DNA from 3 places in the Labrys neptuniae genome. Region 2 is predicted to be linked to each of the others. Evidence: predicted binding sites of a transcription regulator. Region 2 holds the regulator's gene; each other region holds the start of a gene.
The links. Region 2 encodes PhoB, which activates phosphate uptake and scavenging genes when phosphate is short. Its sites were predicted from a motif close to TGTCATNNANCTGTCAT; they were not measured.

Region 1 (4,180 bases), on a different contig from region 2:
GTTGCTGGCGACGCAGTACCAAGTCGCACCGCGCCAATGGAGAAGCGGACCGACGCTGCGCATTGCCGTGCTTGCCGACATCCATGCCATCAATCCCTGGATGACCCCGGCCCACATCGAGCAGATCGCCCACACCACCAATGCCCTCAAACCCGACATCGTGCTGCTGGCGGGTGACTACGAGGCCGGCATGGGGCGCTTCGGCGTCGGTTCCTTCGTGCCGATGTCCGAATGCGCCAGGGCGCTTTCCATCCTGCGCGCGCCGCTCGGCGTGCATGCCGTGCTCGGCAATCACGATATCGGCTGGCATGATGGCGACAATGTCCGCCGTGCCTTCAAGGCTCATGGCATCCATGTCATGGAGAATGCGGCGCTGCGGCTCGAGAAGGACGGACGGCCCTTCTGGCTGCTCGGCCTCGGCGATGGCAATTACGGCCTGGACGATCTGCCGGGTACGCTTGCCAAGGTGGGCGACACCGCCCCGGCGATCCTGCTGGCCCATGAACCGGACATCTTCGTCGACGTGCCCGATCATGTCGCCCTGACGGTCTGCGGCCATACGCATGGCGGGCAGGTGGTCCTGCCTGGCGTCGGGGTCATTCATGTGCCCTCGCGCTATGGCAACCGCTTTGCCTATGGCCATATCGTCGAGGGGGATCGCCACCTCGTCGTCTCGGGTGGCCTTGGCATGACGGGTCTGCCGGTGCGCTTCGGCGTGCCGCCCGAGATCGTGCTGATCACCCTGGGGGCAGGGGCGCCTCCGACGGTCTAATCCGTTTGCAACTCAGCTAAAGTTGTGAAACACAACGAACTCGTCAGACAAATGGGGCGGGTTCGAATGGCCATGACTTACGACACCATCATCGTCGGCGGCGGCTCGTCGGGCTGCGTCACCGCCATGCGGCTCGTGCGCGATCTTGGCCAGCGCGTCCTGATGCTGGAAGCCGGCCCCGCCCGCATGAACCCGATCATGCACATGCCGGCCGGCTACATGAAATATCTGGCCAAGGACACCTATCTCACCATGCACAAGATGGAGCGCCAGCCCCAGCTCGACGGGCGCGCCACCATCGTGCCTCAGGGCCGGGTGCTCGGCGGCGGTTCCTCGGTCAACGCCATGGTCTATATGCGCGGCCAGCCTGACGACTATGACAATTGGGCCGAGAATTACGGGGCGGAGGGCTGGCGCTATGCCGATATCCTCCCCCATTTCATTGCGATGGAAGGCAATGCCGACCTGAACACGCCGGTGCATGGCACCGCCGGCCCGCTCAAGGTCACGAGGCCGCTCCATACCTGCGAGATGACGAAGGCCTTCCTCCAGGCGCTGCCGTCCCTGGGCGAGCCGCTCAATCCCGATTTCAACTCCGGGCGCCAGCGCGGCGTGGGCCTGATGCAGGGCACCATGGATCCGGTGGCCAAGCGCCGCTGCTCGGCCGTGGACGCCTTCCTGCCGCTGGTGCGCGGCGACGAACGTCTCACCATCACCACGGAAGCGATTGTGACCCGCCTCGTCATCGAAGGCAACCACTGCACGGGGGTCGAATATGTGGAAGGCGGGCGGACTCACAGGGCCTCCGCCGCAACGGTGATCCTGGCCGCCGGGACCTATGTCACGCCCAAGCTCCTGATGCTGTCCGGCATCGGCCCGGCCGACCACCTCCTGCGCCACGGCATCAAGCCCAAGGTGGATCTGCCGGGCGTGGGCGAGAACCTGCAGGATCATTGCGAGGTGCCGCTGATCGCCGCCTCCAACGGCCGTTACGGCTATTTCGGTCAGGACAAAGGCTGGAACATGATCCGCAACGGCCTCGACTACCTGTTGCGCAAGCAGGGGCCGGTGACCACCACGGGCGTGGAAGCCTGCGTCTTCACCAATCCCGACGACGCGCAGGCCGATGCCTCGCTGAAGATCTATTGCGTGCCGACCGTCTATCTCGACCGCGACATCACCGACGTCACTGCCTGCGACGGCGTCACTTTCACCACCTGCCTGCTCAGGCCGAAATCGCGGGGGACAGTGAAGTTGCGCTCAGCGGATCCACTCGAGCCACCGGTCGTCGATGGCGGCTTCCTCAAGCATGCCGAGGATATCCGCCTGATGATCGCGGGCCTGCGTTTTGCCCGTTCCTTTCTGACCGCCTCGCCCATCAAGGAGAAGATTTCCCATGAGATGCTGCCGGGCGCTGACAAGGTTTCCGATGCCGATCTGCACGCCCATTGCAAGCGCATGGTCAAGACCAATTACCATCCGGTCGGGACGGCGCGCATGGGCCGGGACGATGATCCGATGGCGGTGCTCGATTCCCAACTGCGCGTGCGCGGCGTCGAGGGACTGCGTGTGTTCGATTGCTCGGTGATGCCCGAGATCGTCAGCGCCAATACCAATGCTCCAGTCATGGCCATCGCACACCGCGCCGTGGAATGGCTGAAGACGAGCTGAGCCTTGGAGGGGTGCTTGCCGGTTCTGTCACATAACTGAAATATTCCTGCACTACGGGCTTCATCAAAGCATGGGCCTATGGCGCCCGAGACATGCCCGGCCGATCGAAGCGGCCTTCTCGCAAGGAGTATTCGCATGACCACGCCAGCGGATAGCAGACCCAATCTCGACCGCATCCGGCAGGAGATTGCCGACGGCTATGACGAGGAGCTGGAACTGGAGCTGGAGGAGGCCCGCCTCGACCGTATCCTGGGGGATGCGCCCGAGCTGGAGGAGCGCGATACGCTCGACCGCAAGATCTATTTCCGCGAGCTCTTCCGCCTGCAGCACGAACTGGTCGAACTGCAGGACTGGATCCAGCACAACAAGCTGCGGGTGGTCGTGCTGTTCGAGGGGCGCGATTCCGCCGGCAAGGGCGGCGTGATCAAGCGCATTACCCAGCGCCTCAATCCGCGCATCTGCCGCGTGGCAGCCCTGCCGGCACCCAGCGAGCGCGAGCGCACGCAATGGTACTTCCAGCGCTATGTCGCTCATCTGCCGGCCGGCGGCGAAATGGTGCTGTTCGACCGCAGCTGGTACAACCGGGCGGGTGTCGAACATGTCATGGGCTTCTGCACCGATGCCGAATATGAGGAGTTCTTCCGCTCCGCGCCGGAATTCGAGCGCATGCTGGTGCGCTCGGGTATCATCCTGTTGAAATACTGGTTCTCGATCACTGACGAGGAACAGGAATTCCGCTTCAACATGCGCATCCAGGATCCGCTCAAGCAGTGGAAGCTGAGCCCGATGGACGTGGAATCCCGTCGGCGCTGGGAAGACTATACCCGGGCCAAGGAAGTGATGCTGGAGCGTACCCATATTCCCGAAGCGCCCTGGTGGGTGGTCGAGGCGGTCGACAAGAAGCGCGCACGCCTCAACTGCATCAGCCATCTGCTCAATCAGATCCCCTATGGCCAAGTCGAGCATCCGCCGGTGATCTTGCCCGACCGCGAGCGCCATGAAGACTATGTGCGCCATCCCGTGCCGTCGGAAATGTACGTGCCGAAGACGTACTGAGAGGTTGAGGGCGGGTCTTCGGACCCGCCTTTTCCTGCGGCCGAGGATGCCTGCTTGCCCGACCGGTTCGAAGATCGGCGCGCTCGTCTGTTCTCATCTCTTTTCGGCATGATCTCATCATTTGAAGCGCGGCTGGTTTTGGCTTAGGCCTGTGAACCCAAACAGGTACAAGGGAGCCGCCCGATGTCGCTCGTCGATCATGTCAAATCCACCCTGACGGAAATCGCCAAGGACGGTTTGTGGAAGAGCGAGCGCGAGATTGCCGGCCCGCAACGCGCCCGCATCGAAGTGGCCGCCGAGGCCGGCCGGCGGCCGATGCTCAATCTGTGCGCCAACAATTATCTGGGCCTGGCCGACAATCCCGAGATCATCGCCACCGCCAAACAGGCCATGGACGGCCATGGTTTCGGCATGGCCTCGGTGCGATTCATCTGCGGAACGCAGACCCTGCACCGCGAACTCGAGCGCACCATCGCCCGCTATCTCAACAAGGATGATGCTATACTCTTCGCCGCCTGTTTCGACGCCAATGGCGGGGTGTTCGAGCCCCTGCTCGGCGCCGAGGACGCCATCATCTCCGACAGCCTGAACCATGCCTCGATCATCGACGGCGTGCGCCTGTGCAAGGCCAAGCGCTATCGCTTCGCCAATGGCGACATGAACGATCTCGAGGTGCAGTTG
Region 2 (4,180 bases):
CCTTTGCCCTGGGATCGCCGATGTGGAAGGTCATCACCTTCGTGACCTGGCGCTCGGCTCGCACCGGTATCGTTACCGGCATCCTGCTGGCCCTGGCCCGCGCCGCCGGCGAGACCGCACCGCTGCTGCTCACGGCCTTCGGCAATTCCAACTGGTCGCTCAATCTCGGCAATGCCTTTGCCAGCTTGCCGGCTGCCATCTACCAGCTCGCGCCCTACCCCGATCCCAAGGCCGTCTCGGTGGCCTGGAGCGGCGCCCTCCTCATCACCGCCGGCGTGTTGGCGCTCAATATCCTGACCCGCTTCGTGCTCGCTCCCAAGAAATGAGTGCTCCCATGTCCGCTACCCCCCAAGCCTCCATCGCGGTTGCCGAACGCCCCCTCGCCGATCCAGCCGCCGCCGTGAAGCTCAAGGTCGAGAATCTCGACTTCTATTATGGCGAGAAGCATGCGCTCAAGGCCATCAATCTCGACATGATCGACCGGCAGGTCACCGCCATGATCGGTCCCTCCGGCTGCGGCAAGTCGACCCTGCTGCGCGTGCTCAACCGCATGTACGACCTCTATCCGGGGCAGACCGCCAAGGGCCGCGTGCTGCTCGACGGCCAGAACGTCATCGGCAAGGAGATCGACCCGGCGGTGCTGCGCGCCCGCATCGGCATGGTGTTCCAGAAGCCCACGCCCTTCCCGATGTCGATCTACGACAACATCGCCTTCGGCGTGCGGCTGCATGAATCCATCTCCAAGGCGGAGATGGACCAGCGTGTCGAATGGTGCCTGACCAAGGCCGCCTTGTGGAACGAGGTCAAGGACCGCCTGCACGCTTCAGCCCTAGGCATGTCCGGCGGCCAGCAGCAGCGCCTGTGCATCGCCCGCACCATCGCGGTGAAGCCCGAAGTCGTCCTGCTGGACGAGCCGACCTCCGCGCTCGATCCGATCTCGACCGCCAAGATCGAGGAATTGATCGACGAATTGAAGCGGGACTTCACCATCGTCATCGTCACGCACAATATGCAGCAGGCGGCGCGCTGCGCGGATGTGACGGCCTTCTTCTATCTGGGCGACCTCATCGAAGTCGGCCAGACCAACAAGATGTTCACCACCCCGAACGACAGCCGTACGCAGGATTACATCACCGGCCGCTTCGGCTGATCCCTCGGCCAGCGTCGAATTCATTTGGAGGCGGCATGTCCGACCATATCGTTACATCCTTCGACCAGGAACTGCGCGAGCTGCGCAACATGATCGCCGAAATGGGTGGCTATGCCGAGAAGAGCGTAGCCGACAGCGTCGAAGCCCTGCTCAAGCGCGACACCCAGCGCGCCAAGGCGGTGATCGATCTCGACGCCGCGATCGACAAGCTGCAGCGCCAGGTCGAGGACAGGGCCATCCTGATCATCGCCAAGCGCCAGCCGCTGGCCCTCGACCTGCGCGAGATCGTCTCGGCCCTGCGGGTGGCCAATGACCTCGAGCGGATCGGCGACCTCGGCAAGAATGTCGCCAAGCGCGTGGTGGCCATCCACAGTCACGCCCAGCCGGCCCAGCTCTTCGGCGGTTTCGACCACATGGCCGACCTGGTACTCGAGCAGCTCAAGCAGGTGCTCGACGCCTTCGCCCAGCGCAATGTCGAGGAAGCCCTCTCGGTCTGGCGCTCGGACGGCGAGATCGATGCGATGTATACCTCGCTGTTCCGCGAATTGCTGACCTACATGATGGAAGATCCGCGCAATATCGGCTTCTGCACCCATCTGCTGTTCTGCGCCAAGAACATCGAGCGCATCGGTGACCACGCCACCAACATCGCCGAGACGGTCCACTATCTCGTGACCGGTGAATCGCCGGCCGGAGAGCGGCCCAAGGCGGACAACAGCACCGATCTCGTCGACCTTCCTGTGCCGGCTAAATAACAAGGGATAGGCCATGCCTCCCAAGGTTCTGATCGTCGAGGACGAAGAAGCGCTGACCCTGCTGCTGCGCTACAATCTCGAAGCCGAAGGCTATGAGGTGGATAGTGTCGCACGCGGAGACGACGCCGAGATCCGCTTGCGCGAAAGCGTGCCGGACCTGGTTCTGCTCGACTGGATGTTGCCGGGCCTGTCCGGCATCGAATTGTGCCGGCGCATTCGCATGCGGCCGGAAACCGAGCGCCTGCCGGTGATCATGCTCACGGCGCGCGGCGAGGAAACCGAACGCGTGCGGGGTCTGGCCACCGGCGCCGACGACTATGTCGTCAAGCCCTTCTCCGTGCCCGAGCTCTCGGCCCGCGTGCGTGCCCTGCTGCGCCGGGCCAAGCCCGATCACGTCGCCTCCCTGCTCAAGGCCGGCGACATCTCTCTCGACCGCGAGACCAAGCGCGTCCATCGCGGCAATCGCGAGATCCGCCTCGGCCCGACCGAATTCCGCCTGCTCGAATTCCTGATGCAGGCACCGGGACGCGTCTTCGCGCGCGAGCAGTTGCTCGACAGCGTCTGGGGCCGCGACGTCTATATCGACGAGCGCACGGTCGACGTGCATGTCGGCCGCCTGCGCAAGGCGATGAACCGCACGCGCGAGATCGATCCGATCCGCACCGTGCGCGGTGCCGGCTATTCCTTCGACGAGACCTTCGCCAAGCAATCCTGAGCGCGTTTCGCGGGCATTGCCCGCTCGCTCCGCTTCGCCAAGGCTGCGTTGCGCCCTCACCACGCTCCTACGGGGAGAGGGTTAGGGGTTGCGCGACGTAGAGAGCAAGAGTGGGCGACGATATCCGCCCTCCTCCCTCGCTGCGCAGTCACGCTGCCAAATCCGCCAGGCGTGCCTGCAGATAGCGGCGGATGGCCGGATCGCTCTCCAGGCCGATCGCCCGCAAATAGGCATTGCGGGCCTCCTCCGGTCTGGCGGCCCGCACCAGCAAGTCCGCACGCGCGGCCCAATAGGGCTGGTAATCGACGATGCGTCCGTCACCGGCGACCTCGTCAAGTGCAGCCAGACCAGCCTGCGGCCCCATGAGGCGGGCGAGCGCCACGGCCCGGTTGATGGCGGCCACTGGAGAAGCTGTCAGCAGAACCAAGGCTTCATACAATGTGACGATCGCGGCCCAGTCCGTCGTCGCGCAGATGCGTCGATGGGCATGGGCCGATTGCAGCGCGGCTTCCAGCTGATAGCGGCCGATCTGGCGCACCTGGCCGGCCCGGGCAAGCAAGGCCTCGGCCTCCTCGATCAGCCCCGCATCCCAGAGCGCGGTGTCCTGCTGCTCCAGCGGAATATAATCGCCATCCTGGCCGCGGCGCGCCGCCCGCCGCGCTTCGGCGTGCAGCATCAGGGCCAGCAGTCCGAGCACTTCGGGCTCGCCGGGCAGGAGCGAGGCCAGCAGCCGGCCGAGCCAGATCCCCTCCGTCGACAGATTGCGCTCGCGGGCATGAGCCCCTTCCGGATCGGCCCAGCCTTCGGCATAGACGGCATAAACGGCCTCCAGCACCGCGTCGAGACGGCCGGGCAACTCGTCGGGCTCCGGGATGCGGAAAGGGATGCCGGCTTGCTTGATCTTAGCCTTGGCCCGCACCAGCCTCTGGCTCATCGCCACGGGCGAGACCAGGAAGGCGCTGGCGATCGCGCCGGCATCGAACCCCAATATCACCTGCAGGATCAGGGGAGCACGTACGGTGGCATCGAGGGAGGGATGGGCGCAGGCGAACATCAGGCGCAGGCGCTCATCGGGCACGGCATGCCGCTCGCCCTGCCCCGAGGCGAGGGCCTCGACATGGCGGCTGACCTCGTCCGCCTTTTCGCCGCGCAGCCTGGCGCGGCGGGCCGCATCGATCTGGCGGCGCCGGGCCGCGGTCAGCAGCCAGGCTTCGGGATTGACGGGCACGCCGCCCGCCGGCCAATGTTCCATGGCCGCAGCAAAGGCGTCGGCCAGGGCATCCTCGGCCCCCGCAATGTCGCCCGAGCGCGCCGCGAGAAGAGCGACGAGCCGGCCATAGCTGCGTCGCGCCACGATTTCGGCAAGCTCGGCTGCGGGGGCTGAAGACACCGGCTCGGGCCGTTCGCTCAATAGTCCTTCGGGTCCCATATCGGCCGGACCTCGATGGTCCCGATGGCGGCGCTCGGGCAGCGCGCCGCCCAGCCGATCGCGGCATCCAGGTCCGGCACGTCGATGATATAGAAGCCGCCGAGCTGCTCGCGTGTGTCGGCGAAGGGCCC
Region 3 (4,180 bases), on a different contig from region 2:
CATGTTCCGAGATGGTTCGACAGTGAGGGCAACGACGTCCAGTTCGCCCGAGGCAGTTTCAGTCATTTTTGAGGGGCTGTCCCCCTCCCGATTCGGGAGAGGGAGCCGCAGGCGTTGTGTTCCGCCTTGTTGTCGTGCGCTTCGCCCGACCGTTATCAACCGCGACGCCGATGCTCCCCTCTCCCAGGTTCGGAGAGGGGTCGGGGGTGAGGGCAACTACCCCCACTCTCATCGATGCCCTTATTTCCCTGCCAAAGCCTTGGCAAGGTCTTCCGGCAGGGTCAGGCGATAGGCCAGCACCAGCGTGTCGTTGGTGAGGCCGGCGTCGTAGCTCTGACCCTTCATCACGCCCTTCCTGGTGAGGAAGTCGTTGTCGTTGCCGACGAACAGGAAGGCATCGTTTGGCGCAGCCGGGTCGAGGGCGGGCACCAGCGTCATGGCTTCCCATTTTTCCGACAGGGTGAGGTCGTTGGACTTGGCATTGTCGATGTTGAGGCCGAACTTGCCGAGCTGGGTGGCGTTCAACAGGTTGACCAACACCTGCGAGCGGGCAGGGGTAATGGTGGGGTCGAGGACATTGCGGTCGTCCTTGGCGGGCGCGATCGGCTTGGTGCCGGTTTCATAGTCCGTGCCGGCCAGATTGGTGGCGCCGCTGGTGTCGACCACCAGGATGGCCTTGAACATCTCCGGATTCTTGCAGTCGCAGCCATGGCCGGCGCCGTCGCGGGCGAGCAGAAGGAAGCGGTGGTCGTCGAGCGCCACCATCTCGCTTTGTGCGGCCGTGCTGTCGATCTTGCCGTCGCCTTTCTTGGAATAAACCGGCAGTTCGATCGCGTAGACGGCCTTGGGGGTCTTGGGCAGCGGGTCCGAGGCGACGTCATAGACGTAGATCCGCGTGGTGGCACGGTTCGCCTGGTTCTTGCCGGCCGAGCTGTCCTGCAGCGCGCCGCTTTGCAGCACGGCGTAGAGGGTCTTGCCATCCGGCGTCAGCGAGATCGCTTCCAGGCCCTGATTGTTGCGCCGGCCGGTGTCGGGCGCTTCCATCGAGGTGAAGTTGATCTTGCCCTTCTTGGTGGGAACCAGGGCCGGGCCAGGCGGGATGAGGCCCTTCAGCTTGCCGTCCGGTCCGAACAGATAGACGGCGGCGGCATATTCATCGCCGACATAGAAGCTGCCATCGGAACGATAGGCGAGCGACTCGGCGTCGAAGGAGAGGGAGCCGGCGCCAAGCGCTCCGGCCGGCGGTACGGGCAGGGTATAGCCGTCCATTTCGACGGTGTTGTCGGCGGGATCGGCCCCCGTCGTCGGCTTGCCGTCGAGGCCGGTGAGGAAGACGCCTTTGCCGTCGAGCGGCTTCAGTTCGATCTGCGACTGCGAGGTGACGGCGGCGGGCAGGGCAGGGCCGGAATAGGGCGTGAAGGCGAAGTCGAAGGCGAGGACGCGGCCCTGATAGTCAAAGAACAGGCCCTTGTCGGGATTGTTGTAGCCGCGGTCCGGCAGGGAGCGGAGCTGGCCCATATAGCCGGTGGCGGTCTTGCTCCAGCTCTTGGGATCGATCGCCATGGAGGAGAAGGAGCCGAGCGTGTCGCCCTTTTCGTCCTTGAGGTCGGCACTCAGCCGGCCGACGCCGACCAGGCCATGATTGACGAAGCTGCCGCTGGCGAAATCGATCTTCTCTTCGCCCGGGGCGGAAGAAACGAAGGGCTCCTTGATGGCAAGGGGCTCGGCCATTGCCAGCGTCGGCAGAACCGGGAGGGTGGTGAGAAGGATGGTGCGAAGAAGGCGCATGGAAATCTCGCTCGGTGGCCAGAACACAGACGCGCCTCAGCGAAAACGCGTCTTTGCTCCCGGTCATTGTTGTTTCGACGTGTCTTCGCAATTTTCAGCAATATGGCCGAATTGCGAAACGCTTCAGCGTGGACTTCCTTGGCAAGAGCCGATGACAGAGGCGTGACAGTTTTCCGGCGGGTGACGCACCAAGAGGATCTTCGAAAGAACTTGCCGCGAACGCACGGCGTCGGTTGCGCTGCCCGTATGATTTTGGCAGCATCGCGGCAATCCGGACAATCAGACGGCTCCGGTGGGAGGATTCGCCGCACCTGCAATATCCTGACCTTCGATACGAAGGGCAGGGGTCGTTCGTTCGTGCGATTTGTTCAGTGGCTTGTGCGAGTAAAGAACAAGGAACATTTAGTCCATGCTTTCTCTGTGGGTCATTATTGCGTGCGGGGCGCTTTCCCTCGTTTACGGAATCTGGGCATTCCAGTCGGTGATGGCGCAGCCCGCCGGCAACGCCCGGATGCAGGAAATCGCCGGTTTCGTGCGTGAAGGCGCACAGGCTTACCTCAGGCGCCAATACGTCACCATTTCCGGCGTCGGCATCATCATCTTCGCGCTGGTCGCTTATTTCCTCTCGATCCCGAGCGCCATCGGCTTTCTGATCGGCGCAGTGCTTTCGGGTCTTGCCGGCTTCATCGGCATGAACATGTCGGTGAGAGCCAATGTCCGCACGGCACAAGCTGCGATGAACTCGCTGGGGCAGGGGCTCGAAGTCGCCTTCAAGGCCGGTGCTGTCACCGGCATGCTGGTGGCCGGTCTCGCTTTGCTTGGCGTCGCCGTCTACTACTATGTGCTGACCGGCCCGATGCAGCTCTCCTTCGCGGATCCCAAGCAGGCGCGCGAGATCATCGATTCGCTGGTGGCTCTGGGCTTCGGCGCCTCGCTGATCTCGATCTTCGCCCGTCTGGGCGGCGGCATCTTCACCAAGGGCGCCGACGTCGGCGGTGATCTCGTCGGCAAGGTCGAGGCCGGCATTCCCGAGGACGACCCACGCAACCCTGCCACCATCGCCGACAATGTCGGCGACAATGTCGGTGACTGCGCCGGCATGGCCGCCGACCTGTTCGAGACCTATGCGGTCACCGTGGTCGCCACCATGGTGCTCGCGGCGATCCTGTTCGCCGGAACGCCGGTGCTCTCCAACGTGCTGCTCTATCCGCTCGGTATCGGCGCGGCGTGCATCGTCACCTCGATCGTCGGCACCTTCTTCGTCAAGCTCGGCGCCAACCAGTCGATCATGGGCGCGCTCTACAAGGGCTTCATCGCTTCGGCCGTGCTTTCGGTGGCGGGCCTGGCCGTCGCCACGCATTTCCTGATCGGCTGGGGCTCGATCGGCACCATTGGCGGCCATGACGTCACCGGCACCTCCCTGTTCGCCTGCGGCATCGTCGGCCTGGTGGTGACCGGCCTGATCGTCTGGATCACCGAGTACTATACGGGCATCGGCTACCGGCCGGTGCGTGAGATCTCGCAGGCTTCCGTCACCGGTCACGGCACCAACGTCATCCAGGGCCTCGCGGTCTCGCTGGAAGCGACGGCATTGCCCACCATCGTGATCGTCGCCGGTATCGTCGCCACCTACACGCTTGCCGGCCTGTTCGGCACGGCGATCGCCGTGACGACCATGCTGGGCCTCGCCGGCATGGTGGTGGCGCTCGACGCCTTCGGCCCGGTCACCGACAATGCCGGTGGCATTGCCGAAATGGCCGGCCTGCCCAAGGAAGTCCGCAAGTCGACGGATGCGCTCGACGCCGTCGGCAACACCACCAAGGCCGTCACCAAGGGTTATGCCATCGGCTCGGCCGGCCTCGGGGCGCTGGTGCTGTTCGCGGCCTATACCTCGGACCTTGCCTATTTCTCCTCGAATTCGGCCCAGTATCCCTACTTCGCCGGGGTGCAGCCGAACTTCTCGCTGGCCAATCCCTTCGTGGTCGTCGGCCTGCTGCTCGGCGGCCTCATTCCCTATCTCTTCGGCGGCATCGCCATGACCGCCGTGGGCAAGGCCGCTTCGGCCATCGTCGAGGAGGTCCGGCGCCAGTTCCGCGAGAAGCCCGGCATCATGCAGGGCACCGACAAGCCGGATTACGGCAAGGCGGTGGACCTGCTGACCCGCGCTGCCATCAAGGAGATGCTGATCCCCTCGCTGCTGCCGGTCCTGTCGCCGATCGTGATCTATTTCCTGGTGCTGTGGATCACCGGCTCGAAGTCGGATGCCTTCGCCGCCGTCGGCGCCATGCTGCTCGGCGTGATCGTCACGGGCCTGTTCGTCGCCATCTCGATGACGGCGGGCGGCGGCGCCTGGGACAATGCCAAGAAGTCGTTCGAGGACGGTTTCATCGAC

Region 1: the regulator PhoB is predicted to act here: its motif matches at 2,469-2,485, upstream of ppk2 (polyphosphate kinase 2).
Region 3: the regulator PhoB is predicted to act here: its motif matches at 1,940-1,956, upstream of ABXS05_RS05390 (esterase-like activity of phytase family protein).

The regions. Positions count from the first base shown of each region.
Region 1 is NZ_JBFNQD010000003.1:46,393-50,572, reverse strand. Features, by position in the region: gene ABXS05_RS11015 (metallophosphoesterase) at 1-772, shown strand, start outside; gene ABXS05_RS11010 (GMC family oxidoreductase) at 839-2,443, shown strand; gene ppk2 (polyphosphate kinase 2) at 2,579-3,499, shown strand; gene ABXS05_RS11000 (glycine C-acetyltransferase) at 3,683-4,180, shown strand, end outside.
Region 2 is NZ_JBFNQD010000007.1:317,136-321,315, forward strand. Features, by position in the region: gene pstA (phosphate ABC transporter permease PstA) at 1-326, shown strand, start outside; gene pstB (phosphate ABC transporter ATP-binding protein PstB) at 323-1,150, shown strand; gene phoU (phosphate signaling complex protein PhoU) at 1,186-1,905, shown strand; gene phoB (phosphate regulon transcriptional regulator PhoB) at 1,919-2,620, shown strand; gene ABXS05_RS21295 (RNA polymerase sigma factor) at 2,769-4,031, opposite strand; gene ABXS05_RS21300 (YciI family protein) at 4,028-4,180, opposite strand, start outside.
Region 3 is NZ_JBFNQD010000001.1:1,120,535-1,124,714, reverse strand. Features, by position in the region: gene thiL (thiamine-phosphate kinase) at 1-72, shown strand, start outside; gene ABXS05_RS05390 (esterase-like activity of phytase family protein) at 241-1,788, opposite strand; gene ABXS05_RS05385 (sodium-translocating pyrophosphatase) at 2,198-4,180, shown strand, end outside.